DNA from 4 places in the Priestia sp. FW507-14D1A genome. Region 2 is predicted to be linked to each of the others. Evidence: riboswitches for the same ligand, from Rfam matches in the RefSeq annotation. Region 2 holds a riboswitch; each other region holds the start of a gene.
The links. Region 2 has a riboswitch for cobalamin ahead of AC3WJG_RS19525 (ABC transporter substrate-binding protein). Riboswitches for the same ligand answer to the same signal wherever they lie in the genome.

Region 1 (7,501 bases), on a different contig from region 2:
GCAGCTCGGCCGAAGCCTAATTGATTACAGCGTTTATTAGCCATGTATTCAATATACTGCTGCAGTTCTTTCATCGTGATGCCGTCGAATTTTTCTCCGATAACAGATTCCGCCCATTCAATTTCAAGACGAGCTGCCTCTTGGAACGTTTCAACTACAAACGTTTCTAGCTCTTCCGTACGATAAGCTGGATTTTCATTTAGTACTTCCTTGAAAATCTTTTCAAATAACCCAACGTGAAGCTGTTCATCACGATTGATATAGTTAATCATCGTAGATGTCGCCACCATCTTTTGATTTCTCGCAAGATTATAGAAGAAAGCAAATCCGCTATAGAAGAAAAGGCCTTCTAAAATAACATCATATACCATAGACTTCAAAAAGTTTTCAACCGTTGCTTCTTCGCTAAATGCTTTATATCCGTTTGTAATAAAGTCATTTCGAGCGCGAAGCTTTTCGTCTGTGCGCCAGTATTCAAATACTTCATCTTGTTTTCCTTTTGGTACAAGACTTGATAAAACATATGAATACGAATGATTATGAACCACTTCTTGCTGCGCTAAAATAATCATTAGAGCATTAATCGAAGAATCGGTTACATAGTCAGCTACTTTGCTAGCATAATCTGATTGAATACTGTCCAGTAGCGCCAGCAAGCCAATAATTTTTAAAAAACTCTCTTGTTCGTCAGCCGTTAACTGAGGGAACTGCTTAATATCTTGACCCATATTAATTTCAAACGGCGTCCAGAAGTTAGCTAGCATACGCTTGTATTTAGGGAACGCCCATGAAAATCGGACGTCATCCCAGTTTAGAATATTTGAGCTCTTGCCGTTGATGATTCCTGTCGAACGGTTCGGAGCTGTTTCGTTCATTAATTCTCGTTTTAACATGCTTGTCATCAATTATTCACTCCTTTTAACTATGACAGCTTTCACATTCTTCAATGACTTCACTTGATGTTGAACGTACGTAGTAGGTCGTTTTTAACTTTTCTTTCCATGCCGTCATATGAAGATCCAGCAGCTCTTTTGCTCGGATATCATTTTGCACATATAAGTTGAATGAAATGGATTGATCAATATGGCGCTGGCGCTTGGCGTTTTGCTTAATGCTCCAGTGCTGATCAATTAAATAAACGGACTTATAATACCAGTTTGTTGCTGGTGATAAATCCGGTGCCGTCACCGGGATTTTATAGTTTTTCTTTTCCTCTGAATAAAACTTACGGAAAATCGGATCAATACTTGCAGTAGAACCCGCGATAATAGATGTTGATGAATTAGGTGCTACAGCCATTAAGTAGCCATTTCTTATCCCATTGTTTTGAACTTCGTTACGCAGTTCACTCCACGCTTCGCTTGTGTATTTACGTGTTTCAAAATAAGCGCCTGACTCAAAATCTGAGCCTTTAAATAATGGATATGCACCTTTTTCTTTAGCTAAGTTCATGCTTGCCTGTACGGTTAAGTAAGCGATTTGCTCATACAATTCATCGCAATATGCTACCGCTTCATCTGTTTCCCATGCTATTTTCTTTAAGGCAAGCAAATGGTTCCAACCAAATGTGCCAAGCCCTACTGCGCGGTACTTTTGGTTTGTTAGTTTTGCTTGAAGTACCGGCAAATCATTTAACTCAATAACGTTATCAAGCATGCGTACTTGAATTGGAATTAAACGTTCAAGCACATCTTCAGTTACGGCTCTCGCTAAGTTGATAGAAGAAAGATTACATACAACAAAATCGCCCGGATTCTTTGTAATAATAATTTTTCCGTCTTCCGTAATTTCCTCTGTTACGACCGTTGTGCTTTGGTTTTGCGTAATTTCTGTACATAAGTTGCTGCAGTAGATCATGCCCTCGTGGCGGTTTTGATTAGCTCGGTTAACCGTATCACGATAGAACATATAAGGCGTCCCCGTTTCAAGCTGCGAAAGCATAATGCGCTTGAAGATTTCAATAGCAGGTACTGTCTCTCTTGAAAGCTGTTCATTATTTACACACTCAGCGTAACGAGTGCGGAACGAACCGCTGCCTTCTTCTTCATCATAAAAATCTTCTAACGAGTAGCCCATCAGCGTACGAACTTCGTGAGGATCGAATAAGTGCCAGTCTTCACGTGCTTCTACTTTTTCCATAAACAAATCTGGCAAACATACGCCAGTGAATAAATCATGCGTGCGCTGGCGTTCGTCACCATTGTTCAACCGCGCGTCTAAGAATGAAAAGATGTCTTTATGCCATACGTCTAAATATACGGCAATAGCCCCTTGTCGTTGACCTAGCTGATCGACACTTACAGCCGTATTATTTAGCTGTTTCATCCATGGAATTGTTCCTGATGATACGCCTTTAAAACCTTTTATCTCACTTCCTCGGCTTCTAATATGACCGAGGTAGACACCAATTCCGCCTCCATTTTTACTAAGCGTGGCCAAATCTGTATTGCTATCATAAATACCGCGTAAGCTGTCATCAATCGTATCAATAAAGCAGCTAGATAGCTGTCCGTAGCTCTTTCCTGCGTTTGAAAGCGTTGGTGTGGCAACCGTCATATATAGACTAGAAAGCGCCCAGTACGCTTCTTTTACTAATGCTGTTCGATTTTCTTTCTTTTCTTGAGACATCAGCGTCATAGCAATGATAAGAAAACGTTCTTGCGGTAATTCGTATACGCGCTTATCATGTGATGTCGCTAAATAGCGATCTGCTAATGTCAACAATCCAATGTATGTAAATAAACGATCGCGTTCAGGAATAATGACTGAAGCAATTTCATTAATTTCTTCTTCTGTATATGTTTTTAATAGCTGTTTATTATAAATGCCGATTTTTGTTAGTTCTTGAATAAGCTGATAAAACGAACCGTACTTCTCTTTTTTATCATAACCTCGGTTGTCCGCTGCTTTTCGATATAGTTCGTTTAAGTAGACGTCTGCCGCTACGTACGTCCAATCTGGTTCTTCCATTGAAATACGCTCTAAGGCTGCTAAAATTAGGACGTTTGCAACCTTTTCGTCCGTCATATTTTCCTTTACTGTAACAGTTTGAATAACCTTTTCCTCATACAAAGAAAAATCAAGCTGCGTAAATTCATTTTTTAAACGTTCAATATATGCAGTTAATTCATGTAGAATTGTAGGCTTTAATGTATTCACCATAAATATGGCTCCTCTCTTCACTTCAAAATAAAAAATCGCTCACCGTACCTCGGTGAGCGAATAGAACGAAGATAGAAGAAGACACTAAGTCTTTTCTCAATCCTCGCTCTACCCTCTCACCTCCCGAAGAAGATAAAACGACATAAAAAAGGCAGGTCTCCTGACTTATGCTTCTTTTTACTTTAAGGCCTTCCCATGATGTTTACTCACAGTGGATCTCCTTATTTCATCAGCATTCACAGTTGCGGGGACAGCTTTGGATTTTCACCAAATTCCCTTTTAAGTCTTTTTATCAGACACCTTTTTCACTGGAAAACACAAAATATAGTATTTTATTATCGATTTCAAAACAACATATTGTGTTATGTTATAAACACATTATATAGGACAACTTAGAAAACTATCAACCTATTTTCAAAAATAATTTTGTTTTTTACGATAAAACTCTTCGACTTTTTTCATCAAACTATTCCATCATAACATGTTTTGACACGCTTGATGGAACAATGTGCTCTTTTTAAAAAATTTGTCCTATTTTTCTACTAAACATTGACAACCTCAATAAAAAAAACCGTTTTACATAAAAAACGGTTTTTAATTATTGGTATTCTTTTTCAAATGCTGTGATTGTTTTGATAAAGTTTTTATCGATATCGTATCCTATCCCCGGTTTTCCCTTCACCTTTATTACTCCGGCTTCTACCTCTACTTCGGGCTTAATAATATCTTTTTCCCAATAGCGAGATGACGCAGAAATATCACCTGGTATCGTGAAAGAAGGCAATGTCGCAAGGGCGATGTTATGAGCTCTTGAAATCCCGGCTTCTAACATTCCGCCAACCCAAAGTCTTACACCATACTGGGCGCACAAATCATGAATTTGCTTTGCTACGGACATTCCGCCAACTCGACCGATTTTCACATTGATAATCTTACAGCTTCTTTGTTCAATTGCATGACGTGCATCTTCATAGCTCACAATACTTTCATCTAAGCAAATTGGCGTCTGCATTTGCTTTTGTAACAATCGATGATCAAGGATATCATCAGAACTTAACGGCTGTTCGATCATCATTAAATTCAATTCATCTAGTTTCTTCAATGAATCACTATCGCTTAACGTATAGGCTGAATTGGCATCAGCCATAAGAGGAATGCTTGGAAATTCATCTCGAATTTGTTTCAGTAGCTCATAGTCAGCACCCGGCTTAATTTTCACTTTAAAGCGCTTATAGCCATCTTTCATGTAAGTCTTTATTTGTTCTTTCATTATGGAAATATCATTTAAGCCAACTACCACTCCAGCTTCTACAGCAGACCTTACTCCTCCAATTACTTCAGATAACGGTTTGTTCTGCCGCTTTGCATACAAATCCCACACAGCACAGTCTAAAGCTGCTTTAGCCATGTTATTTCGCTTTAGAGGTTTGAATAACTTTTGAACATCCTCTGGTTTTTGAAGCTGCTGATGAAGAAGCGAGGGAATTAAAAAATCGTCTAACATATGAAAACACGTCTGAATCGTTTCTTCCGTATACCAAGGAGATGAAAAAGCAACTACTTCTCCCCACCCTGTAAATCCTTGTTCATCTTCTACTTCAAGCAAAATCAATTCTCGATCCTGCACTGTACCATAGCTTGTTGAAAAAGGAGAAAGAAGCTTCATGTCAATTTTATAAAGATGTACTTTTTTTATAATCATCGATTAGCTCCCTTTCTGTATGAACGATGATAGCTTCCGGCGTATGATTTTATTAGAAGCCGTTCGCGGCAGCTCCTGTACTCGAACGAAATACTTTGGAAGTTTGTACTTTGCTAAAAATTGTTGAATGTGTAAAGATAATTCTTCATCTGAAACGTCTTCGTTTACAACAACACATGCAGCTGGCACTTGTCCCCATTTTTCGTCAGCTACTCCCGTTACACCGGCCTCTTTAACAGCGGGATGCTTCAACAAAACATTTTCAATTTCAGCTGGATATACATTTTCTCCACCTGAAATAATAAGGTCTGAACGTCTGTCTAACACATATAGAAAGCCTTCTTCATCCACTTTCCCGATGTCTCCTGTATAGAACCAGCCTTGTTGAATTGCTTTTTCAGTAGCTTCAGGTTTATTTAAATATCCTTTTGTAACATTTGGACCTTTAACAATAATTTCTCCTGCTTCGCTGGTCTCATTTCCTTTTTCATCTACAATTTTCATTGCACATGGAAATAATGGTTTACCTGCTGATCCCAGTTTTCGCAAACTATCTTCAGGTGAAAGCGTAACGAACTGTGAAGATGTTTCTGTCATTCCATACGTTTGATAAACAGGAATTTCTTTACTCACACAAGCTTCTAAAATAGTAAGCGGTGCAGGTCCTCCTCCTAAAAGCATGCATCGAAACGTATGCGGATATTTCCGTTCCCCTAACTCATCGAGCATGTTGGACAGCATGGAAGTGACAACCGAAATAATCGTTACCCCTTTGTTTTCAATCGCTTCATTTACTGCTCTTGCTTCAAACCGTTCTTCTAAAATGATTTTCATTCCGTAAAAGACGCTCCGCATTAAAATAGATAAGCCGCTAATATGAAACAAAGGAACCGCTATAAGCCAGCAGTCTTTTTCATTTAATCCTAAATTAAGCGCTGAGCCAACGGAACTCCACCAGTGATTTCCATATGTCTGCAGCACTCCTTTTGGATGACCTGTTGTTCCAGACGTATACATAATGGTGAATGTGTCCTCGAGATTCCACGTTTTTTGAAAACCTGTTTCTGCTTCTGGAGAACTTTTTAAAGCAGGTAAAGTAAGCTGAGTAATGGAACTTTGGAATTCTCTCATTAAAAATGTTTCATCCGCAATAAGCAACGACACGTTTGCATCTGTTAGCTGATAATTAATTTCTTCGTTTGTCAAACGCGTGTTGACGAGCAGCAACCGGGCGCCAATATAAGAAACCGCATGTAAAATCTCAATAAACTCCACTCTATTTTTCATGTATAAAGCAATGGTATCGCCTTGCTTTACACCGTTAAACGAAAGCTGCTGTGCTACTTTTTGAACACGTTTATGAAGCTCTTGAAACGTAAGAGACGTTTGCGGTGTTTCTACCGCCACTCGATTTGGCGTCAAATATGCTCTTTGCATAAGCCCATTAGGAATCGTTTGGCTACTCATGAATTTCTCTCCTTTTTATACTGATTAACTAAATTAAATTGAAAAAACAGCCTGATGATAATCACCAAGCTGTTTCAGCTGTTTAAGGGAAACGTGGGAACTGTTGGAAGTCTGGATTGCGTTTTTCCTTAAATGCATCGCGACCTTCTTTTGCCTCATCGGTTGTGTAATAAAGAAGCGTTGCGTCACCCGCAAATTGCTGGATACCAGCTAAGCCATCCGTATCAGCATTAAATGCTGCTTTTAAGAAACGAAGAGCGGTTGGACTTTTTTCTAACATCTCTTCACACCATTGAATTGTTTCAGCTTCAAGCTGTTCTAATGGAACGACCGTGTTTACTAATCCCATGTCTAGTGCTTCTTGAGCGTTGTACTGACGGCATAAGAACCAGATCTCACGCGCTTTCTTATGACCTACGATGCGAGCTAAGTAACCAGAGCCATATCCTGCATCGAAGCTTCCTACTTTAGGACCTGTTTGTCCAAAGACTGCGTTATCCGCTGCAATTGTTAAGTCACATACAACGTGAAGAACGTGGCCTCCGCCAATTGCATAGCCTGATACCATCGCAACAACCGGCTTTGGAATTACGCGAATTAAACGCTGTAAATCTAGAACGTTTAGACGTGGAATTTCATCTTCTCCTACATAGCCGCCGTGGCCGCGAACTCTTTGGTCTCCGCCTGAGCAAAATGCTTTATCCCCAGCACCTGCTAATACAATTACTCCAACGCTTGCATCGTCACGAGCATAAGCAAATGCATCGATCAATTCCATTACTGTTTTTGGACGGAATGCATTGTGCACTTCCGGACGGTTAATCGTAATTTTAGCGATTCCGTTATATGTTTCGTATAAAATGTCTTCATACTGACGTACTGATGTCCATTCAACTGTCATCTTTATTTCCTCCTAATTATGTAGTAGCTAAGAACTCACTTACTATTCTACCAAAAATCTCGGGTTGTTCCACGTGAATTGCATGGCCTGTCCCTAAAATAATTTTAGAAGTAGCATTTGGTATTAATGTTTGCATTTCTTTGGAAATTAAACAAAACTTTTGATCTACTTCTCCTGTAATAAGCAAAACCGGCATCACCAGATCGTCCAGCTTCTCCCAAAGGGACGGCTGGACTCCTGTCCCCATTCCTTTCAAACTGTTGGAAAGG
Region 2 (7,501 bases):
GAGTGAGTAGCTAGATTTTTCCTGGTTTTTATAGTATGCTTTTAGCGTGAATGATTGTTAGGAGGAATGTTAATATGTCAATGGCATATGAAGAATATATGCGTCAGTTAGTTAAACCAATGCGTCAAGAATTAACTCAAGCTGGTTATGAAGAATTAACAACAGAGGAAGCCGTAGTTGATTTTATGGAAAACGTAGAAGGAACAACTTTTGTTGTTGTTAATTCAGTTTGTGGATGCGCTGCTGGTTTAGCACGTCCTGCAGCAACGCAAGCGTACTTACAGTCTGAGCAAAAACCAGATCAAGTGGTAACTGTTTTTGCTGGCCAAGATAAGGAAGCAACAGCTAAAATGCGTGAATATTTTGGGGACATTGAGCCTTCATCACCGTCTATGGCGCTTTTAAAAGGAAAAGAAGTCGTTCATTTTATTCCTCGACATGAAATTGAAGGTCAGCCGTTAGAAGTTATTTTTGAAAATATTTTAAATGGCTTTAAGCAGCACTGTTCATAAAATGTCCTGCTTTTGTCACATCTAGTATATAGATTTTTAGAGAAAAATCGCATATACTTTATAAGAAAAAGGATGTCTATCGGCATCCTTTTTCTTTATGTAAATAGCCAAACAGTGTAGGGGGAGTTATGAAAGTGATTGTTACGACTGCTGGTCGAACAAATGAACAGATGACTGTAAAAGCCAAACAAGTAGCCGCTGATTTAAGTATACCTTTTGTAGTAAGAGAGAAGAAATCCGTTGCAGATCTTCAAAATCTTCAAGCTGCAGACGTGCTGGTTGTCGGTAAGAATAGAGTAGAATTGCATGTCCAAAATGAAGAGGAACCTATTTTTTTTCATCCAAATTCCGCTATGTTTAGAGTAAAGAGATGGCTGCGAGGAGAACGTGATCCGTTTATTGAAGCTGCTGGTTTAGAAAAAGGAATGAGCGTGCTTGACTGTACACTTGGTCTTGCATCGGATAGTATGATGGCGAGCGCAGCGGTAGGGAAAAGCGGGAAAGTTGTCGGACTAGAAGGCAACCGCTATGTAGCTTATTTAGTCAAACAAGGACTTTTAAATTGGGAAAGTGACGTACAAGAGTTGAACGATGCAATGAAGCGTATAAACGTGGTTCATCAAAATTTTGAATCGTTTTTGGCGTGTTGTGAAGATAATTCTTTTGATGTTGTCTACTTTGATCCTATGTTTCAAGAGCAAATTGATGAATCGAATGGAATTAACGGTATTAAAGCAATAGCACTGTATACTACGCTGACGCCAATGGCTATACAAGAAGCAAAAAGAGTAGCCAAACAAAAGATCGTGCTAAAAGATCATTGGAAAAGCAGTCGTTTTGAAGAACATGGATTTACCGTACAAAAACGAAAAACATCAAAATTTCATTACGGGACAATTGATATACAATAATAAACAAAAAAGTAAAATGAATCCTGATCATTGAAAAAACTTCCAAAACCTTTTAGGAATTAAAAAGTTTTGGAAGTTTTTTTTATGAATTTCATCTAAAGTTCATAAAAGTATGATATATTTTTGAACATAAAAATACTTTTGTGTTTAAGCATCCAGCAAAAAAGGAATATCTTGTATAGGTTTCCGCTCGGTGTGACAACCTCAAATAGAAGAAGGAAGGTGCTAACTAAAAAGTCTTCGAATGCCCGTAGGCAGCATAAATGAATAAGCAAATATAGGTAAAAAATTAATAAGTATGTTACAATACCTAGTGAGTTATAACAATGAATTTTACGATATGAAAAGACCATATGGGAAAAGATGAGAAAGGAAAGATACGAATGCCTAGATGGATAAAAAGAATGCTAATTGTATTTATTACAGTATTTACATTTGGGCTTGTCACTCCACCAGAATATTTATACGTTGATGATGCAAAAGCGGACAAGCAACATAAAGCAGGGTATGTAAGAGAAACAACTCCTGTCACAGCTGTTATAGAAGATATTCATTTGCCATATGAAGAACCAAAATATGAAGACGTTTCATCATTTGTTACGTATGCAATGGAATCAGCTGAAAAACAGTCAGTGGAAAAATTTGGAACAAAAATTGGACCTGTCATTGAAGATGAATTTCGTCTAGCAGTGTTACCTAAAATTGAAGAAGTGCTGACCGACATTGGCACTGAACGTGAACAGTCGATTCAGAATCTCGAGATAAGCGAGCACCCTGCTGCTGGCTACGGTGAAAAGATTTTCCATGTATATGACCGGGAAACCGGTCAGGACTTAATACGATTTCATGTACGGCGTGAAAATCCTCCAAAAGATGGATACTGGTTTAATTTTCACTATCATGCGGCTGCAGATAATTTTCAGAAGCATTATGATTTAGGGAAAATTTATTGGAACCGAAACATGCCGCCTAAATGGTTTAGCTGATAATAGACACAACATTCTGCGATTTCGAAATGTTAGCTTTTTTAAGCTAGCATTTTTTTACGTCTAAAACCGTTATGGTCTAAATAAGCTGAAACATTAGCACAATGATAAAAAAATCGTTTATAATGAAGTCAGACTTCTTACCATAGAATAGGGAGAAGGAACGAATAGATGTTGGAGGTAACATAATGAAACAATTTACGGAAGAAAAACAATTTCGCGAACAAATTAAGAACGAAACACTAAGCGTTGGAATTTTTACGACAACGTGGTGTCCTGATTGCAAACGTTTGGATATGTTCATTGATGAAATCGTTGACGAAAATACAGATAAAGCATGGTTTAAAATTGATAAGGATGAGTTTGAAGAACTTTCTGCTGAAAACAATGTAATGGGTATTCCTTCTCTTCTTGTATATAAAAACGGTGAAAAAATTGCACACTTGCACAGTGCAAATGCTAAAACGCCTGAAGCGGTCCGTGAATTTTTAGCAACTCTTTAATTCCTTAAGCTGCGAGAGCATTCTCGCAGCTTTTTTTGTGAGAATGGCTATTTCCATTTTTCCATGAGTGGGGTATACTAGGACAAGTGAATAATCGTAAAGCAATAAGGTCTCAATTTAAAGATTGAGTGAAAAGGGAAGTCTGGTGAAAAACCAGCGCGGTCCCGCCACTGTAAGCGCTCTGTGCGTAAGTCAGGAGACCTGCCTTATTGTTAGCTGTGAAACCTTCGAGGAAGGGTGAAGCAGGGTAATGAACATACATATCAAGTATAGTGAACGGATTCTTTTCCTGCTTATCTTGACGTTACCTGCTTTGCTTTCAATTGAAAGTAAAGCTTTTTTATTTTGAAGCTGCCTGCGAGCAGTATACATAGTCAAAGCGGAAAAACGGGATAGCGCTGCTTTTTGCATGATCATTTGCTTTTTCTTTAACGTGGAGGTTTCGTATTCACAATGAACAATATATAGGGGGAGTATTTAGATGAAAAAATGGCTTTCGTATTCCATTATTGCACTGTTAGTCATCGTACTTGCTGCATGCGGTGCAGGCAACCAAAGCAACAGTGATAAAAAAACGAAGCAAGATACGGAACAAACGTCACAAGCTGCATTTCCAGTGAAGGTAAAAGACGCGCGTGATAAAGAAATCACGTTGAAAAAACAGCCTAAGAAAATTGTTTCCTTAATGCCAAGTAATACGGAGATTGTATATGCCCTTGGCCTTGAAAAAGAATTAGTCGGTGTTACAAGCAACGATGATTATCCTAAAAGCGTAAAGAAAAAAGCGCAGGTAGGAGATATGAACGTTAATGCGGAAAAAGTTATTGCTTTAAATCCTGATTTAGTGCTGGCACACGCTTCAAGTATGGGCGTTTCGGATGAAGTATTTAAACAAATTGAAAGTGCGGGTATTCCGGTATTTGTTGTAAAAGATTCAACAACGTTTGATACGGTTTATGATTCTATTACGCAAATCGGTAAATTAACAGGTAAAACAAAAGAAGCTAATCAAACAATTAAAGACATGAAAGAAAAAGTAGCTTCAATTGAGAAAAAAGCAAAAACGATTTCAAAAGAAGATCGTAAAAAAGTATGGATAGAGGTATCAGGAGCTCCTGAGATTTATACAACAGGAAAAGGTACGTTCATGAACGAAATGCTTACTATGATCGGTGCGGATAACGTAGCAGCTAGTGAAAAGGGTTGGGTTAAGTTTTCTGAAGAGCAAGTTGTTAAGTTAAACCCTGACGTTATTATCGCAACGTATGATGCAGACAAAAATGAGATTATGAAGCGTCCCGCTTGGAGCAGCATGACTGCTGTAAAAGAGGGTAACATCGAGAAGGTTGATCAAAACAAAATCAATCGCTTAGGACCTCGTATTGTAGATGGCTTAGAGGACTTAGCAAAAGCAGTATACCCTGAGGTGTACAATAAATAAGAAGAGGGACCATATTCCAGTTCGAATTGAAAAGGGGATTGGTCCCTTTTCACATCTTAAAATTGAAGAACGGCCTGAGCTTTTAATCATGAAAACCGAGACTTCTTATAAAACATACAGCTCAGGGGTTTTAGGAACAGGCATTACGGAAACGGACACCTTTTACAATCGATTTGTTCACAAAGACTATTATTCAGATACTCCTTCTTTGGAGTATGAGCAATATTTGATGAAAGAAAATGTGCGCCATGAGCAAATCGTAGGGTTGATGACAGCCGTTTGGTTAAAAGAAAGAGCGGTTTACTGTTATGAAGGCTACGGAGTAAGAGTAGCTTCCGTGATAACGGCTGGAGTAGGAAACGCAGTAGATATTACAGCTGATGAAGCTGTCCCGTTCTATTCCTCTCCCGGTACAATTAATATGTTTTTTTTCGTGGAAGGTACGCTTACGGATGCAGCGTTTTTACAGCTTTTTATCGCGGCCACAGAAGCTAAAACAAAAACGCTGTCACAGCTGGGTGTCATAGATTCGGCTACAAAGACGATTGCTACGGGAACATCTACGGACAGCATCTCAGTTGCAGCGTCTCAGCAAGGAGCATTATATGAATATGCAGGCTCTATGACCGCTTTAGGGCAAGCGGTAGCCAAGCTGGTGAAAATAAGCTTAGAGCAGGGACTTAAGGGAAAGAGGTGAAGAAATGAGTATTACACAAGCGATAATTGCACACATGACGGCCATGACGATTGCTTTACTAATTGACCGAATTATAGGTGACCCCGAAAATTGGCCGCATCCCGTTCGCTGGTTCGGCAAATGGATTTATTGGATGGATTCCAGATTAAATACAGGTGCAGGAAAACGATTCAAAGGATTGCTTCTTGTGATAAGTATGGCTGTGCTCGCAGGAGTTGTTCCCTTTTTGTTCCTCCATGCTTTGTACGGAGTTCATTTTATAGCAGGTGTTATAGTAGAGGGCGTAATGATTGCGACTACTATATCCACTCGTTCTTTAAGCGAAGCTGCCTATAAGGTACAAAAGCCGCTTCAGCTAGGAGATATGGAGAAAGCTAGATATGAAGTAAGCATGATTGTGGGACGAGATACAGATCGTTTGTCAGAAGGAGAAATTGCCAGAGCGACGGTAGAGACCGTGGCTGAAAATACAAGTGATGGTATTACAGCTCCGCTTTTTTATGCATTTATAGGAGGAGGAGCCCTAGCATTTTTTTACCGGGCTATTAACACATGTGATTCGATGGTTGGGTACAAAAATGACCGCTACTTTCTGTTCGGCTACTTTAGTGCAAAAACCGATGACGTATTAAACTATATTCCAAGTCGGTTAACTGCAGTGGTGATGACGGCTGTTAATGTAGCAAAAAGCCAGTATTCTCTTGGGCATGTAACGAGTTTGATTAAGCGTGATGCTAAGAAGCATCCAAGTCCAAATAGCGGATACGGGGAAAGCGCAGTGGCGGCTCTGTTAGGTATTCAACTCGGCGGACTTAATACATATAAAGGCATAGAATCTAATCGTGCAAAAATGGGTGAACCACTCATTCCCCTGCAAGCCGGTCATATTGAACAAGCTGTTTTCATTATGAAAAGGACGGTCTATGCTACGTGGTTATTATATTTTTTGTTAGGAGGAGTTATTAGTGCTATTACCTACACATGGAGCTAATCCTACTGTCTTTTTAAAAGCAATAGGGGCCGAGAATTTGTCGCATATAAAAGACTTTAGCGTGAACACAAATCCTTTAGGGGCTCCCCTTGTGCTTCACGAAAAGTGGAACGAATTCAAGGATGCAGCGTTTAGTTATCCTGATCCTCAAGTAACGAAGCTGAAAAATAAACTTGCAGCTCATCATCATGTTTCAGCTGCTCAAGTGCTGCCTACAAATGGTGCCGCTGAAGCGTTTTTCCTTATTGCTTCGTTATTTTCAGGAGAGAAAGCAGGGATTGTACAGCCGACTTTCGTTGAATATGAACAGGCAAGTAAAGCTTATGGATGTGAAGTGACATACATTCCTTTAGCTGAAGAAAATGGCTGGAGCTGGGATATAGAGTTGATTATGAGCATTCTTCCGGATATAAAAATACTGTGGATTTGCCATCCAAATAATCCAACGGGCGTTATGTATAGTCATGAGGAATGGATGAAAGTAGTAAAAGCTGCTGCTCATCATGGTACATACTTAATGATTGATGAGGCATTTATTGATTTTGTCGAATATCAGCCTTCATTTGATTCTCTTATTCTGGATTATGAACATATCATCGTTGTGCGTTCCATGACAAAGATGTTTAATATTGCCGGGCTTCGTCTTGGCTATATTTTGGCAAATCAAAAAATCATCAGCAAGATGTCTAAAAAGCAGCCTCCTTGGAGTGTGAATGGATTGTCGCAGCAAGTAGGCATGATATGTGTGGATGAAAAAGATTTTGTAAAAGAAACCGTACATTATATTAAACAAGAACGGGAACGGATCTTGAGTCAACTAAAAGAATGGGGGCTTTTGGTTTCTCCTTCTCAGACAAACTATTATCTTTGCAGTGTTCCGTCTTCTATTAAAACGCGCGAATGGCTTGTCTATTTAGCAAGCCATGGCGTGGTAGCTCGTCATACTGAAAACTTCCCATTTTTAAATGGCCGCTATATCCGTTTGGCTGTGAAAACGAAAGAAGAAAATGACTATTTACTTAACGTAATCAAACAAGGACTTGATGAAATATGATCATCTTTATTAGCGGAGGCGTTCGAAGCGGAAAATCACGTGCAGCGGAGAATATGGTTCAAACTTTTTGTACAAAGCGCGCTGTTTATATTGCCACAAGCAGGCAAACAGATAAGGAAATGCAAAAACGCATCCAGCTTCATCAAACAGAACGCCAAGCAGCGAACACGCCTTGGGTAACGATCGAACAGTCTGTAGATTTACAAAAAATTCTGCCGAATCTTCAAAGTGATGATGCTATACTTTTGGATTGTGTCACGAACTGGCTTGCCAATGAGCTTTTTTTAACAGAAAAAAGGTGGCAAACAAAAGAAGGGAAACAAGCGGTTTTTCGTCATATGACAGAAACGCTCGATAAGCTGTTTGCGCAGTCTCAGACGGTTGTGCTAGTATCTAATGAACTGTT
Region 3 (7,501 bases), on a different contig from region 2:
TATAAATCACTGTTTGCATCAGGATCACTTCCTCCTCGCCCTAAGACGATAACAGCCGTGTCTTCAGCTGGAGTTTCTAAATTCTCTCCTGATTCTTGTAATCTCGTTTTTAAAATTTCAAGGACTTCTTCATGAACGCCAATGGGACGTCCGTATACGAAGTTTACGTGTGGATATTTTTCCTTAGCTTCATCTATAGCCGCCGGAATATGTATTTTAGAGTGGCCCGCAGGCAAGAGCATAATTGGAATTACAACTACATCTTGTGCTCCTTTTGCCACACATGTATCAATGCCTTGACTTACATTTGGGCGTTCAAATTCTAGAAAACACGTTTCTACTAAAATAGATGCGTCCCAATCATGCTTCATAGTCGAAATAAATTCGCGAATTTGATCGTTCCCTTCAGGATCTCTGCTTCCATGACCGACAAATAAAACTGATTTCATATAATGCCCTCCCATTTTTTAATCTCCACACGGAGCTGGTTCTACTTTTATTTTTGGTGTTATATCTTGATAGTCGAATCCATAAACGTTCTTCACACGCTTAAAGAATTTATGAAACCGCTCATTAGGATGACCTTTTTCTTTATATTCATGGACAATGTTCTCCACTATTTCAACAATGTCGTCAGGCGCTATACCTTCCGCCACAATTTGACCTGAATGCGCATTGCGTCCAACCGTTTTAGCTCCTAAAAATAAATCAAACGCACCTTTTCTATAGACAATGCCGATATCTTCTTGAACAGCGCCATAGCAAGCCATACCGCATCCATTAATACCAAGCTTCAGCTCTTTTGGCATGTCCATTCCCCCGAGGCGTTTTTGTAATTCTTCCGTATGTGGAATAGCATCGCTTTTTTCTCCGTCACAAAAATCACACGCTTTAATTGTGAACACATCTCCGACCGGAGATAGTAAAAAGGAAGCTGCTTGGAGCTTTTTAATAATCACATCTGGCTGAGCCGTTGGGATTTGCAGTTTGATTTGATGGTCAGGTGTATACTCCATCGTACCTTTTTCACCAACAACTTCTGCTAGTGTTGTCATTTGAACAGGCGTGAATTTCTTATTGGCAAGTCCTGGACTAATCGCCACTTCGAAAATAGACTGTACTGGCTGACGTACGACCGCAGAAGTAGGTTCACCTAAAATTGCTTGAAGCGCTTCTTCTGCAAGAGCTCGTGAAGTTGCTGTTTCTTCTGTTTTGGTCTGAACTGCTTCAATAGTCGAAGCTGTTTGCTTTACAGTCTCTTCTTGATCGAGAGCCCATGGTTCTGCTTCTTTTCGAAGTCGCTGATGCGGTCTTAGCGGCTGCTCCGTTTGGTTGAGGGTATATTTTCGCTGATATCCGCGCGGTGTAATCATTAAATCGTCGTAAAAGAACGTAGATGAATTTCCGACAACAACGGTAGTCAGCATGCCAATTTCATGATTTAACATGTCTTTTAAGTTGGTCATTACGACTTCTTCACGGTCACGATAAGCGCTTTTCACAAGACCAACAGGCGTATCAGGGGAACGATACTTTAATAGAATTCTTTGCGCTTCAACAATTTGTCTTGTTCGTCTTCCGCTCTTTGGGTTGTAAAAAGCCACTACAAAATCTGCTTGTGCAGCTGCTTCAATTCTTTTTTCGATTAGCTCCCAAGGCGTAAGGTGGTCACTTAAACTAATTGTACAAGCATCGTGCATCACGGGCGCTCCAAGGAGAGATGCGCATGAATTGATAGCCGAAATGCCAGGAATTACTTCCAGCTCTACGCCCGTTTCTTTTTTCCAGCCTTTTTCAATCAACACTTCATACACAAGGCCTGCCATTCCGTATACTCCCGCATCTCCGCTCGAAATGACAGCTACGGTTTTTCCTGCTTCAGCTTGCTTTACAGCTTCCTGTGCACGGCTTACTTCTTCGGTCATTCCCGTACTAATAATTTGCTGATTCGTTAACAGTCCTTGAATTAATTCCACATAGGTTTTGTAACCGATGATCATATCACTTTCTTGAATGGCTTCTCTTGCTCGCTGTGTAATATGTTCAAAGCTTCCCGGCCCAAATCCAATAACTAAAAGTTTACCTTTCATGCTAGCTCCTCCTTTATGCGTTACTTTTTACTTTGTCAATTCCTTCTATGGAGTCACTGTTTTCCGGAGAAACGAAACCATTTTGATCATATTCATAAATAAGCGATTCCTTTATACTGCAGCCTCCTGCTAAATGTTCTTCGACAATCCGATGAGCCACGGTTTCAGTGACCTGCTTGTACCAATCTCCTGAAGGATAGACGATAGCTACAGGAGCATCTTTGCATCGTCCGTTACAACGTGTACGCGTTGTATGAACCGTTTCATCCAAATCCAGTTCTGTCACTTTATTTCGAATAGCTTGCGTGGCTTCTTCTCCACCTTTTCTCATACAGCTGCTTCCATTACAAATCAATACGTGATGTTTTGTTCCATTTAAGTTCCACGTCGTCACACTCATTCGCTCCTTTACTAAAAAAAGCGCCTCTATCAATGATAGAGGCGCAGAAAAATTCAAACTAAGTTTTTGCACTTCCACCTATATCCCGTAGGGTAAGCTTCGCATTAGAAAAAGGCTGGTTTCCTGACTTCGATTCATCACTTGATTGCGCCTTCCCGAATACAGTGGCATATGCAATCAGCTCATCTTCACAGTGGCGGGTACCGCGCTGGCTTCACACCAGACTTCCCATTTAACGCAATGTGGACATTGCGCACCTTTTTTGCACGATATGTAGTTTTGCGATACGAGAAAAACCCGCTTCGCTAATATGCGAGCGGGTAAAACGTCAGAATAAGAGTGTACACGAATGCCACTTTAAGCCAACGTTTCCCTTCCCGCTCCCCGGAGAAATAGAAACTTCACAATAAAGACAGGTCTCCTGACTTGTGTATCATTCTACTTGAGAACCTTCCCGTGATTTTTCCACAGTGGTTATACTCGTTCGTCCACACTTACAGTTGCGGGGGCAGTACTGGTCTTTCACCAGTTTCCCTATTAAGCCTTCTTGGCATCTTTACTGTTGCTGTTTGATATATATGAACCTTTTAAACTATCAGAATAATAGAAGTAACTACCATATCATAGCGTACATTTTTTTTTATTTCAACTCTATTCTTTTTATAGGATATAAAGAGCCATAAAAAAACAAGAGCAAAAAATCAGCTCTTGTTTTTCTACTTATATAGCTACCAATGTTAAATGAGGATCATTATAATACACGACTTCTGAAAGAACTTTACAGCCATTTGTTTTGGCAAAAGCTTCTCTCGCCTGCTTTTCAGTTTCAAATTCAAACATTTTCATTTCTTTTCCAGCATATACCGTCAGTACCCACATGAAAAGATTCGCCTCCGATTATTGTAGTGATCGCTATATCCACATTATGACGAAACCATTTCCTTTTGAAAACCCATTCTACAAAACTTGTCACAAGAAACTTTTAAAAATTTAAAAACATTTTAACTTCTGTAAATGAACAAAATGTACAAAAGGTTTAAGCAGTATTGTACCTTTTTAAAAAGGTGCTTTTTTAACCAACTGTTGATTCACCAGTAAAAAAATATATAGTATTTATAAAAAAAAAGAAGCCAGACAGCCGGCTTCTTTTTTAAGAAAGGAAAGAACAGACATCACAATCCCGTTCTGTTCTTTCCTTTGCATAAAAATACACTAATTAAATATCCCTTTCTTAAAGCAGAATCATGTTCGACTGAACATAGTAATAGAGAAGCTTATACGTATGATTCAATGAATCTTGATGCGTTCTCTCAAACGCATGAGAAGAATCAATTCCTGGACCAATCAAGCCGTGTACGATATCGTGTCCGGCACGAATAGCAGCAGAAGCATCTGATCCGTAAAACGGATAAATATCTAATTTGTACTGAATATCATGCTGCTTAGCTAGCTCCACTAAATGCTTTCTCAAACCGTAATGATATGGGCCGCTTGAATCTTTTACACAAATAGACACGGTGTATTCATCAGTAGATTGTCCATCTCCCATAGCACCCATATCAACCGCTAAGTATTCTACTGTTTGAGGCGTAATGTTCGAATTTCCTCCGTATCCAATTTCTTCATTATTTGAAATGAGAAAATGCGTAGTGTATGGCAGTTCGATCTGTTCTTCTTGAATTATTTTCATGAGCTGAAGCAATAAAGCTACGCTTGCTTTATCATCGAGATGACGAGATTTAATAAAACCGCTTTTTGTTATTTCTACACGAGGATCAAACGAAACAAAGTCGCCGACTTCAATTCCAAGACTGCGAACATCTTCTGCGCTATGTACTTTTTCATCCAATCGAATTTCTATATTTTCTTGATTCCGCTCAGCTTTCCCTGCATCTTTATACACATGAACAGATGTTTGATGCATAAGGATGGTTCCTTTAAATACTTCTCCTGATGAAGTTTCAATTTCACAATATTCTCCTTCAATAGAATTGTAGCGAAACCCTCCAATCAGGTCGATTTTCAGACGTCCACTCGGTTTGATTTCTTTTACCATAGCACCTAATGTATCGACATGAGCCGTCAGCATGCGGTGGTGATCTGTATCTTTACCGGGAATAGTAGCGACTAAGCCCCCTTTTCGATTGCGATACGTTTGAATATTTAGCTCTTTTACATAGTCTTCGACAAATGAAATTACCTTTTCTGTATTTCCAGAAGGACTGGGAATCGAAACAAGCTTTTTAATTAACTGAACAGTTTCCGTCATTATGACACTTCCTTTGTCTCTCATTTCTTTTATTTTACCATATGTTTCAAAAAAGATAACAGGCAACTCCAAACAAAAAAGCCGGGCATCTGCCCGGCTTTTTTGTTTTAAGCTATGTTTGATTTCTTTAATTCATTTGTGTAATTTAATGATTTTTGCTTATCAAACTCGCCTTCAGACTTGGACATTACAATAGCAGCTAAAGCATTTCCTACTACGTTAACTGTGGTACGCATCATATCAAGAATGCGGTCAATTCCTGCAATAAATGCCATGCCTTCAAGAGGGAAGCCCATAGATTCAAGTGTAGCAAGTACAACTACAAACGATGCCCCTGGTACACCAGCCATTCCTTTTGAGGTTAACATTAGCACAAGAAGGAGCTGAATTTGATCCATAATGGAAAGGTCGATGCCGTACATTTGAGCAATAAACAGCGATGCCAGCGCCTGATAAATGGTTGAACCATCTAAGTTAAACGTGTAGCCCGTTGGAATAACAAACGATGTAACCGATTTAGAACAGCCGAAGTCTTCCATCTTTTTGATAAGAGACGGTAAAACGGCTTCTGAACTTGCCGTTGTAAAAGCAAGAAGCAGCTCGTCTTTTAACACTTTTATCAGCGTAAACATGCTTGTTCCAGCCATTTTAGCAATAATTCCAAGAACCACAAGCACAAAGAAAATCATGGTGAAGTAAACGGCGAACACTAATTTTCCTAATGGAATAAGTGATCCGACACCAAACTTTATAATATTAACACCAATAAGTGCAAATACACCTACTGGAGCAAACTTCATCACCAAATTAGTTACCCAAAACATTGCATCCAAGACGCCTTCAAAAAAGGCTAAAACAGGTTTTCCTCTCTCTCCAATCGAAGCTACGCCTACACCAAACAGTACGGAAAATAAAATGATTGGTAAAAGATCGCCTTCTGCTACCGATTGAAAGACGTTTGTCGGAACAATATGAAGAAGCTCTTGAGCAATCCCTGTACTTTCAGACGTTTTTGCCGTTGCCTCATATTGAGAAATATCGCTTTTTTCAATATGTCCCATATCAACCCCTGCACCAGGGTGAAATAAGTTCGCGGCAATAATCCCCACTACAATAGCAATGGTTGTAACAATTTCAAAATAAAGAATTGTTTTTCCGCCAAGCTTACCTAATTTTTTGATATCGCCTACTCCTGCGACCGCTACGATTAATGCTGAAATCACAATCGGTACGACAATCATCTTAATTAAATGAATAAATATGTCTCCAATCGGCTGTAAAATAGAAATGGCTGTATCGCTTCCGTAAAAGATAGCACCTACAGCTACGCCTAAAATCAGTCCAATTAGAATCTGAGTTGCTAGACCTAACCTTTTCACTTTCTTGCTCCTTTCGCACAGTTGACTTTCATCCATCGAGCATATGCGGTTCCGCGAACCGTGTATAAATATACATCCTTACAGCACCTTATGTAAACAGTTCTTTACTAAAAGGATGTAAGGCCGCACATGCGAATTTTTAAAACTTACAGTTCTGTTTTATCATATCAAATAATTGTTGTATATTGAGATTTTTTTGCTAAGAATTTTTCTATTTTTGCTATTTCAGCGAATAAATTAAAAAAATAAAATTTTATATTGAAATATGCATTTTAGGTTAGTATAATACGATACATGTTTATTTTTATTATTCGAATATAAAATTCTGAAAATTTTAATTATTCAACACGATAATAAAAAGCATTTATAATTTTGGAGGTTTTAACGTGTCAAACAAAGTTCCTTTTTCATTTATAGTGGTTATTGGCTTTATGCTTTTTGCCCTATTCTTCGGCGCAGGTAATTTAATCTTCCCTGCAATGTTAGGTCAGTCTGCTGGAAGCAATATTTGGTCAGCAAACGCTGGATTTTTAGTAACGGGTGTAGGTCTGCCTCTTCTAGGCGTTCTCGCATTTGGTTTTTCTGGAAAAGAGGATCTGCAGTCTTTAGCTAGTCGCGTACACCCAGCTTTCGGTATTATCTTTACTACGATTTTATACTTGGCAATCGGACCGCTTTTTGCGATGCCAAGAACGGGAAGCGTTTCATTCGAAATCGGCGTTAAGCCTTTTTTATCAGAAAATTCAGGGCACCTTCCCCTTATCATTTTCACGGTAATTTTCTTTACTATTACCTGCTTTTTTTCGCTAAATCCTGCGAAAATTGTCGATTTAGTAGGAAAAGTTTTAACACCTATTAAATTAACGTTTATTGGAATATTGGTAGTTGTAGCCGTTGTGAACCCAATTGGAAAATTTGAAGCACCAAGCGAAGCTTATACAACACACTCATTTTTTAAAGGCTTCCAAGAAGGCTACTTAACAATGGATACACTAGCATCATTTGTTTTTGGAATTATTATTATTAATGCAATTAAAGAAAAAGGAGCAAAATCTAACCGACAAATTATCACAATTTGTGCAAAAGCTACGGCTATCGCTGCCGTTATTTTAGCTCTTATTTATAGTGCATTGTCCTATATGGGTGCTTCAAGCGTATCAGAGCTTGGACGTCTTGATAACGGAGGTACGGTTTTGGCTGAAGTATCAAATTACTACTTTGGCTCTTACGGAGGAATTCTTTTAGGTCTGATGATTACCGTTGCTTGTTTAACAACAAGTGTAGGTCTTGTAACATCTTGTTCATCTTTTTTCCATAAGCTGTTTCCAAGTGTTTCTTATAAGTTGATTGCTGTTATTTTATC
Region 4 (7,501 bases), on a different contig from region 2:
CTTGTGGATATGATGGAAAACAATGTCGGAAAAGATTTGCAGTGGATTCGAGTGAACGGAGCTCTATGTGGATTCTTGATTGGTATTGTATTAACGGTTATTAAATTAGCGGTATAAAAAAAGAAGCACACTCGTTTTGGAGTGTGCTTTTTCTATTAATCATCTAGTTCTACACTGATTACGCCGCCGTTTTTGGCATCTACTGAAACAGTTGCTTCACGTTTATCAGCTGTGTCAATTTCAATTTCATATACTAAACGGTTGTTTTCTTGGTCTAGATCCGTTTCATTGACGGTTCCTTTAGCACTCTTTAAAGCTGTTTTTATCGCTTGATCTAATGAAATAGCAGGGGAAATGTTTTGAAGTTCCTCTTCTTTCTCATCTTCATTGTCTTTTTGCTCTTCATCAAATTCAATGATTTTACCGCTGCTGCTGTCAATGTCTACATCGTATTCTTTATTACCTTTTGTGATGTCTACTTCATATTGTTTAACGCCATCATCTATGGCTAATTGGATATTTGTAATGTCGCCGCCATCTGTTTTTTGAAGGGCAATGTCTTTTGCCTTTGCTTCTTCAATCGTTGTGGTTTGCTTCTTATCATTGCTTTTGGACTGGTCTGTCATTGCATATGCGCTTGCACCTAATCCACCGACTAGTACTGCACTGGCTAAAACGGTTGTAATAACTTTCATATGTTATGGCCTCCTCGATTTGTTGTTAAGACTATCTTAGCCAATGAACTTTAAAGGAAAAGAAGAAGAAGTTTAAAATTTTCTTAGAAATAAATAAAAATAGATAAAAAAAGCACAGCTTTCCGCTGTACTTTTAATCATCGTCATTTTCATAGGTGATGGAATCTACATGTCCGGAGTAAGCATTGATCATCACTTTAGCTTCTCTTGTTTTAGACTGATCAATTTCGACTTCGTAGAAGGTTTGGCCTTCTTCCTCTTCTATTTCAACTGAGGAAAACGTTCCTTTTACTTTTTGTAAAGCAATGTCTCTTGCTTGTTCCATTGAAATGAGAGGCTCGTCGGATGTAAGAGAAACTGGTGGCTGCTCGTTCTTTTTTTGCTCTTCTTCTATATTATTTTTAGTTTGAGTAGACGTTTGTTTCTTTACTTTTTGTTTGATTAATGAATGGACTTCTCCATTTTCTCCATTTACTGTGATGTGGTATGGAATATCATTTTTAAGCAAAGTGATTCGATAAATCGGTTCATCATCTTTTTGGGAAAAGCTTGCATTTTCAATAGTGCCGCCATATTTTTGCTGAATCATACTGCTGACGTCCGATTCCGATAAAATTGTATCAGGCCGATTCACTGCTTTTGCTATTCCGTAAAAGCTAGCTGAACCAACAGCAAGAAAAATAAGTATAAAAAGTACCGTTTTCTTCATACATTCACCTCCAGTATCTTAAAAAGTAGTATAGCAGGCGATTCTTAAAAATCTCTAAGAAAAGGCGAGAAATCAAAGAGGAAAGGAAACCGTTACTGATGTCCCTTTTCCTTCTTGGCTGCTAATCTCAATACGCCCGCTATGAGCTTCTACAATCTTTCGAGCAATAGATAATCCAAGTCCAGAACCACCGGTTTCTCGATTTCTTGCTTTATCTACGCGAAAAAAGCGTTCATACACGTTTGATAAGTCTTCTTTTGGAATACCAATTCCTTGATCTGTGACCGTAATCATAAAGCTTTCGCTTCTTGTTATGGTTACCTCTACCGCTTTTTCACTATATTTAATGGCATTATCTAAGAGGATGTACAGCAGCTGCTTTAAGCGTTTTTCATCCGCTGTTACGACGGGATGATCCGTTTTTATATTTAAATAAATGGTTCGTTCAAAGGCTTGTTCTAGATGTTTGATTGTTTGTCTGCAGATGGCCGCCGCATCTACGTGTTCCATGTGAAGCTCCCGCTGCGACTCATCTTTCGCAAGCACCAGCATTTGAGACGTAAGCTGTTTCATGCGTAAAGACTCAGAGTGAATGGCTTCGATGGCTTCTTCTAAAATATCAGGCCGCTTCATTCCCCATCGTTTTAGCATATTGGCATAGCTTTCTACAACGGTCAGGGGTGTTTTTAATTCATGAGAAGCATCGGATACGAACTGCTCTTGCTTTTTATAGTTTTCCTCTAATAAATCCATCATATTATTGAAGGTGTTGGCCATTTGATCTAACTCATCTTTAGAAGAAGAAGAGAGGTCAATTTTTTTAAATGTGCGAGACACTTGAATTTCTTCCATGGTTTGAATAAGAGATTTGATAGGCCGCAAAATAATTTTACTTAAAAGCCGTCCAGCAAATATGGTTGGAATTAATATAACAAGCGAGGCAATGAGCAAGATAAATTTTAATGTCTGCAGAGATTGTTCCACATCTGCCAGTTGTTCCGTGACTTCCAAAGAAACAACTTCACCGTTCGTCCAAATGACAGGGGTGTGTGAAATCGCGTATAGATGGCCGTCATCTTCTTTGATGCTTGTTTGTTCATTTGAATAATAGGAATAAGGTAAGTCCTGAAGCTCTTTCGTTTGATCCGTAACGGATACAACTAAAGGACTGCCGGATTTGGGTAAAATACGAATCATTCCGTTAGGGGGCAAATAGGCACGAAGCAAGTTGGCTTGTTTAACCGTCGCACTCGTTTGCTTTAGCCCATTTGTTACATTGCTTGTTTCTGTTTGCAAACGTTCAATTGCGTTGTCTTCCATGGTCTTCTTGAAAATGAAGTAAATCGAACTGTTTGCAATTACTAGCAGAATAAAAAGCAGCGCAGTTGATGTAAGAATAATCTTTGTTTGTAGTTTCATAAGCTACTCCTTCAGCATGTAGCCAACGCCGCGCACTGTTTGAATGTACGGAGTTGAAAATGAAGCATCAATCTTTTTACGTAAATAACGAATGTATACGTATACAATATTTGTGTCTCCGTAATAATCAAATCCCCAAACGTTTGTAAGAAGCTGTTCAAAGCTCAGCACTTGATTTTTGTTTTGAAGCATATAGACAAGTAAATCATATTCTTTAGGAGTCAGCTCAATAGCTTCATTTTCACGCGTAACTTCTCGCGTTTTTTCGTTAACGACTAAATTCCCTAGTTGAAGAGTTGCTGTTTCTTGTTCAGCAGTCGATGTTGATGCGGGATGGCGAAGCCATACGCGAATGCGTGCAAAAAGCTCTTCAATTTGAAAAGGCTTTGTAATGTAGTCGTTTGCTCCTAAATCTAGTCCGCTTACCTTATCAGGAAGGGCGTCTCGAGCTGTTAATAAGATAACGGGCGTTTGATCATCATTTGCTCGAATGCGACGAAGTACTTCGAGTCCGCTCAGTTCAGGAAGCATCACATCTAAAAGCAGCAAATCCCAATCGTGTTCTTGAAACTCTGCCAATCCTTCTGTTCCCGTGTAAGCTATGCCCGTTTCGTACCCTTCATGTTCAAGCTCGAGTTGAATTAAACGAGCAATTTTGCGCTCATCTTCTACTATTAAAATTCTGCCTTTACTCAACGAAAATTCCCCCTTGTGTCTATGTATAGCTGCGTACATTATAGCACGGAGAGATTGGAGGTGTATAAATGACAGGGAAATCAATAGTTATTTGACTAAATATATCAATAATAGCCCGAGAAATAATGTTCATTTTCTCAAGAAACTGATAAGATAGCTAATGACATTTAAAAATAAGAAAGGATTTCGATTATGTTATCAGCTATTAATTCAGTAGATTATACCATCTTCCACGCGGTGAATCAGTATGCCTCACACGTAAAGCCTCTAGATTCGCTGATGGTATTCTTTGCAGATTATGCCCAGTATGTACTTATCGTTTTACTCGGCTTGTTTTTACTTATTAATAAAAACGGCAGCCGTGTTGTAGCATTTCAAGCTTTGTGTGCTTGTGCCACAGGAGTCATTATCAATAAAGTGATTAGTTTATTTGCTTATCGAGATCGTCCGTTTATCTCTCACCACGTGAATCAGCTTATTGATCACGCCGCAAATTCTTCATTTCCAAGCGATCATGCTACATCTGCATTAGTTATCACTTTTACCATTTGGCTGCATTTCAAACGTTCAGGGCGCATGTGGGTTGTCATGGGCGTACTCATTGCCTTTTCACGCGTATGGGTTGGCGTTCATTATCCATTCGATGTGTTAACAGGAGCCGTTCTAGGCTGCGTGCTGGCGCTGTTTATTCATTATGTTATTTTTAATACGAAACTGATGAGAGCTATTACCAACTTGTCTATTTTTCGAAAATCAGCTTATGACGAACAGTCTCAATATTATTAAGAAAAAGTCGCAAATACGCGGCTTTTTTTATTGGGGAATTTTTAATGTATTTAATACTTGTTTTTTAAAATTAAATTGTGTACAATTAAATTACAGAAACGATAAACAAAAAACTTTTAATAAAATTAATGAAAAAGAGGAGAGGTTTATACATGAAAGCTTTATATGAAACAACAGTCGTTAACACAGGTGGAAGAACAGGAGAAGTTCACTCTTTAGATAACATCTTTAACTTAGACGTTGCAACACCTCCAGCGCTTGGTGGAGAAGCAACAACAGCAACAAACCCAGAGCAGCTGTTTGCAGCTGGATACAGTGCTTGTTTCAACAGCGCGTTAGAATTTATGTTGAAAAAACATAACGTAGAAATCAAAAGCAGTGAAGTAAAAGCTACTGTTCAGCTGCTTCCTGATAAAGCTGATCAAGGAGTGAAAATTGGAGTAGCGCTTGAAGCTCATATTGAAGGCTTAGATTTAGAAACAGCGAAAAAATACGTAGACCTAGCTCACTCATACTGCCCGTATTCAAAAGCAATCAGCGGCAACGTAGACGTAACGGTAGAAGTAGTTTAATTGCTTTAAAAAGCCCTGCTAAGCATGTAAAGCTTAGCAGGGCTTTTTTATTTGAATTTTCTCTATTCATTTGTAAGCGGTACTAGTATAATGAGGAAGAAAATGAATCATTCGCACAGTTTAGGTGCTCTTACATAGCGTAAGAGGTAACAGGGAATCGAGTGCAAATCTCGAGCGGTCCAGCCACTGTAAGCAGGGAGTTTTCTATCTTATCGTCACTCAAAATGGGGAAGACGGTAGAAAATGATGATCTCAAGCCAGGAGACCTACCTATTCTGTACACTTGACTCTTCTAGGAAAGAGGCGGTGTATCAAGGTACGCAGTGAGCAATTGCTGTTTATTTTCATATGCCGACACGTCCTCAATTTCTATAGAATTGAGGCTTTTTTACGTTTTATTTTAAAAAAAGGAGTGTAGGAAATGGAAGGTTTATCAGTTTTTTTACTTGTCTTTTTATTAGGAATCAGGCACGGATTGGATGCAGATCACTTAGCTTTTATTGACGGCCAGACCCGATATAATTGGAGAATGGGCAGCCGTTTTGCCCCGTGGGTCGGAACGCTGTTTTCACTAGGTCATGGAGGAATGGTGGCCGTCACGGCCGGGGTGCTGGGCGTGGTGATGAAGAATTTTACGTTTCCATCATATTTCGATCATTTTGCATCTTGGGTATCCATTATCTCTCTCTTTCTGATTGGAACATTAAACACATATCATTTGCTTCGAACTAAAAATAAAGAAGAAGAGTTTCAGCTGAGCGGATTAAAAGGGAAGTTTATTCCGAAAATCGCAAAAGGAACAACGAATCCTTTTTTAATTATTCTTGTAGGGGCATTGTTCGCTTTAGCAGCCGAAACGGTCAGTCAAACGGCCGTGTGGTCTCTAGCTGTAGGGAACGCAGGCAAGTATACGCCGCTTTTGTTGGGACTAGTGTTTATGTTTGGCATGATGCTTACAGATACAATCGATTCGATGATTGTACACAAAATGGTAAATGAATCGAGTAAATTTGGACAATCTGCTTCCCGCTTGATGGGCTGGGTTATTGTTGTCCTCGCGTATGGTGTGTCGTTCTATTTAGCATTCACTTTCTTTAACCCATGGGCCGAAGTAAACTTTGAAATGGTTGGCGTTATTCTGTTTATTTTTTTAGTGTCTATGTTTGTTTTTGTGAGTGTGAAGTCAAAAGGGAAAAATATTAAAATAAATGTCAATTAGTCAAACGAAAGCTTTAATCTGTTGAAGATTGAAGCTTTTTTGTATGAATTTGTTGAAGTTTATGGCTATTTTCGGTCGGTTATGAATAAGTTAAAGTATTATCTGTATTTAAAGGATGGAAAATTGTCTGAAAACCATTATAATTAAGGATAATTTAAGGTCGTTATGTGAAACGTAGAACATAGTTATACGTACGATAAATAAAAGCATTTAATGCAAGCAGCAGGGGTTTTCTAGAGGAGGAATTGATTTGAGTCAGGTAATGGTAGAACAAAGCGTGTTTAGTTATTTAAAAGAACACGAACAAGAGATGCTCGAAGATTTAGTGGGATTTGTGAAAAAAGAATCACCGTCCTACAGTAAAGAGTTAGTAGATCAGTGTGGAAAGTATTTAACGCAGCTGTTTCAAAAGCGTTTAGGGGTAGGGTACGAAATCATAGAAGAAAAAGAAGTAGGAAACCACTTGAAATTTACGATTGGAGAAGGAGAAAAGCAGCTTTTAATCATCGGTCACTTTGACACGGTGTGGGAAAAGGGAAGGCTGAGTCTAAGAACAGAGGGAAACAAGCTGTACGGTCCGGGAATTTTAGACATGAAAGGGGGCATTGTACAATCTATATGGGCGATTAAAGCGATTCAAGAGCTTGGCTTACCGCTGGATAAAAAAATTGTGTTTTTCTGCAATTCGGATGAAGAGATTGGGTCAATTTCTTCTAAAAAATACATTGAAGAAGAAGCGCAAAGAAGTGAAGCAGTGCTAGTAGCGGAACCGGCGGTGGCGGGTTCAGGTGCGTTAAAAACGTCGCGCAAAGGAGCGGGAATTTTTACCGTAAAAGTATGGGGACGAGCAGCACACGCGGGTAATCACCACAAAGAAGGAATCAATGCGATTGAAGAGCTGGCGCGCCAAGTGATTTTCTTGCAGAGCTTAACAGATTATGAAAAAGGTACAACGGTGAACGTTGGGACATTTACGGGAGGCAGCGGTACAAATGTAGTGCCGGAATATGCAGAAGCGCACGTGGATTTACGTGTTTCTACAGAAGAAGAAGCAAAACGCATGACGGATATTATTTTGAATTTAACACCCATTTTAAAAGGGATTAAGCTCGAAGTAACGGGAGGCATGAATCGTCCTCCGATGGTCAAGTCTAAACAAACGGAAGAGTTATTTGAATGCGCTCAGTCAATCGCGGCCAAACTGGGTATGAAATTAGAAGAAGCAGCTGTTGGAGGAGGAAGTGATGGCAATTTTACAGCGGCCATTGGCGTTCCCACGTTGGATGGGCTAGGAGCATGCGGAAAAGGAATACATGCGGAATATGAACATATTCAAATTGATACGTTATCCGAGCGTTCTTCTTTATTTGCGAATTTGCTGCTGCAAATATAAAAAAAGCCCGCC

Region 1: it holds a riboswitch for cobalamin, as region 2 does, so the genes downstream of both, AC3WJG_RS08450 (ribonucleoside-diphosphate reductase subunit alpha) here and AC3WJG_RS19525 (ABC transporter substrate-binding protein) in region 2, are expected to answer to the same signal.
Region 3: it holds a riboswitch for cobalamin, as region 2 does, so the genes downstream of both, AC3WJG_RS14865 ((2Fe-2S) ferredoxin domain-containing protein) here and AC3WJG_RS19525 (ABC transporter substrate-binding protein) in region 2, are expected to answer to the same signal.
Region 4: it holds a riboswitch for cobalamin, as region 2 does, so the genes downstream of both, AC3WJG_RS23015 (HoxN/HupN/NixA family nickel/cobalt transporter) here and AC3WJG_RS19525 (ABC transporter substrate-binding protein) in region 2, are expected to answer to the same signal.

The regions. Positions count from the first base shown of each region.
Region 1 covers NZ_JBYSWQ010000001.1:1,548,756-1,556,256, forward strand. The annotation lists gene AC3WJG_RS08445 (ribonucleotide-diphosphate reductase subunit beta) at 1-902, opposite strand, end outside; gene AC3WJG_RS08450 (ribonucleoside-diphosphate reductase subunit alpha) at 919-3,162, opposite strand; cobalamin riboswitch at 3,296-3,481, opposite strand; gene menC (o-succinylbenzoate synthase) at 3,761-4,864, opposite strand; gene AC3WJG_RS08460 (o-succinylbenzoate--CoA ligase) at 4,868-6,331, opposite strand; gene menB (1,4-dihydroxy-2-naphthoyl-CoA synthase) at 6,414-7,232, opposite strand; gene menH (2-succinyl-6-hydroxy-2,4-cyclohexadiene-1-carboxylate synthase) at 7,249-7,501, opposite strand, start outside.
Region 2 covers NZ_JBYSWQ010000006.1:5,252-12,752, reverse strand. The annotation lists gene AC3WJG_RS19545 (BrxA/BrxB family bacilliredoxin) at 75-512, shown strand; gene AC3WJG_RS19540 (class I SAM-dependent methyltransferase) at 647-1,423, shown strand; gene AC3WJG_RS19535 (YpjP family protein) at 1,807-2,409, shown strand; gene AC3WJG_RS19530 (thioredoxin family protein) at 2,598-2,912, shown strand; cobalamin riboswitch at 3,003-3,135, shown strand; gene AC3WJG_RS19525 (ABC transporter substrate-binding protein) at 3,394-4,353, shown strand; gene AC3WJG_RS19520 (adenosylcobinamide amidohydrolase) at 4,334-5,050, shown strand; gene cbiB (adenosylcobinamide-phosphate synthase CbiB) at 5,055-6,041, shown strand; gene cobD (threonine-phosphate decarboxylase CobD) at 6,016-7,095, shown strand; gene AC3WJG_RS19505 (bifunctional adenosylcobinamide kinase/adenosylcobinamide-phosphate guanylyltransferase) at 7,092-7,501, shown strand, end outside.
Region 3 covers NZ_JBYSWQ010000003.1:248,289-255,789, forward strand. The annotation lists gene AC3WJG_RS14855 (sirohydrochlorin chelatase) at 1-449, opposite strand, end outside; gene cobJ (precorrin-3B C(17)-methyltransferase) at 468-2,090, opposite strand; gene AC3WJG_RS14865 ((2Fe-2S) ferredoxin domain-containing protein) at 2,104-2,484, opposite strand; cobalamin riboswitch at 2,587-2,766, opposite strand; cobalamin riboswitch at 2,885-3,063, opposite strand; gene AC3WJG_RS14870 (hypothetical protein) at 3,211-3,369, opposite strand; gene AC3WJG_RS14875 (M42 family metallopeptidase) at 3,722-4,759, opposite strand; gene AC3WJG_RS14880 (cation:dicarboxylate symporter family transporter) at 4,867-6,138, opposite strand; gene brnQ (branched-chain amino acid transport system II carrier protein) at 6,525-7,501, shown strand, end outside.
Region 4 covers NZ_JBYSWQ010000008.1:92,681-100,181, reverse strand. The annotation lists gene AC3WJG_RS23050 (DUF445 domain-containing protein) at 1-117, shown strand, start outside; gene AC3WJG_RS23045 (PepSY domain-containing protein) at 156-695, opposite strand; gene AC3WJG_RS23040 (PepSY domain-containing protein) at 829-1,404, opposite strand; gene AC3WJG_RS23035 (HAMP domain-containing sensor histidine kinase) at 1,477-2,823, opposite strand; gene AC3WJG_RS23030 (response regulator transcription factor) at 2,827-3,558, opposite strand; gene AC3WJG_RS23025 (undecaprenyl-diphosphatase) at 3,712-4,305, shown strand; gene AC3WJG_RS23020 (organic hydroperoxide resistance protein) at 4,458-4,877, shown strand; cobalamin riboswitch at 4,983-5,165, shown strand; gene AC3WJG_RS23015 (HoxN/HupN/NixA family nickel/cobalt transporter) at 5,299-6,096, shown strand; gene AC3WJG_RS23010 (M20 family metallopeptidase) at 6,359-7,489, shown strand.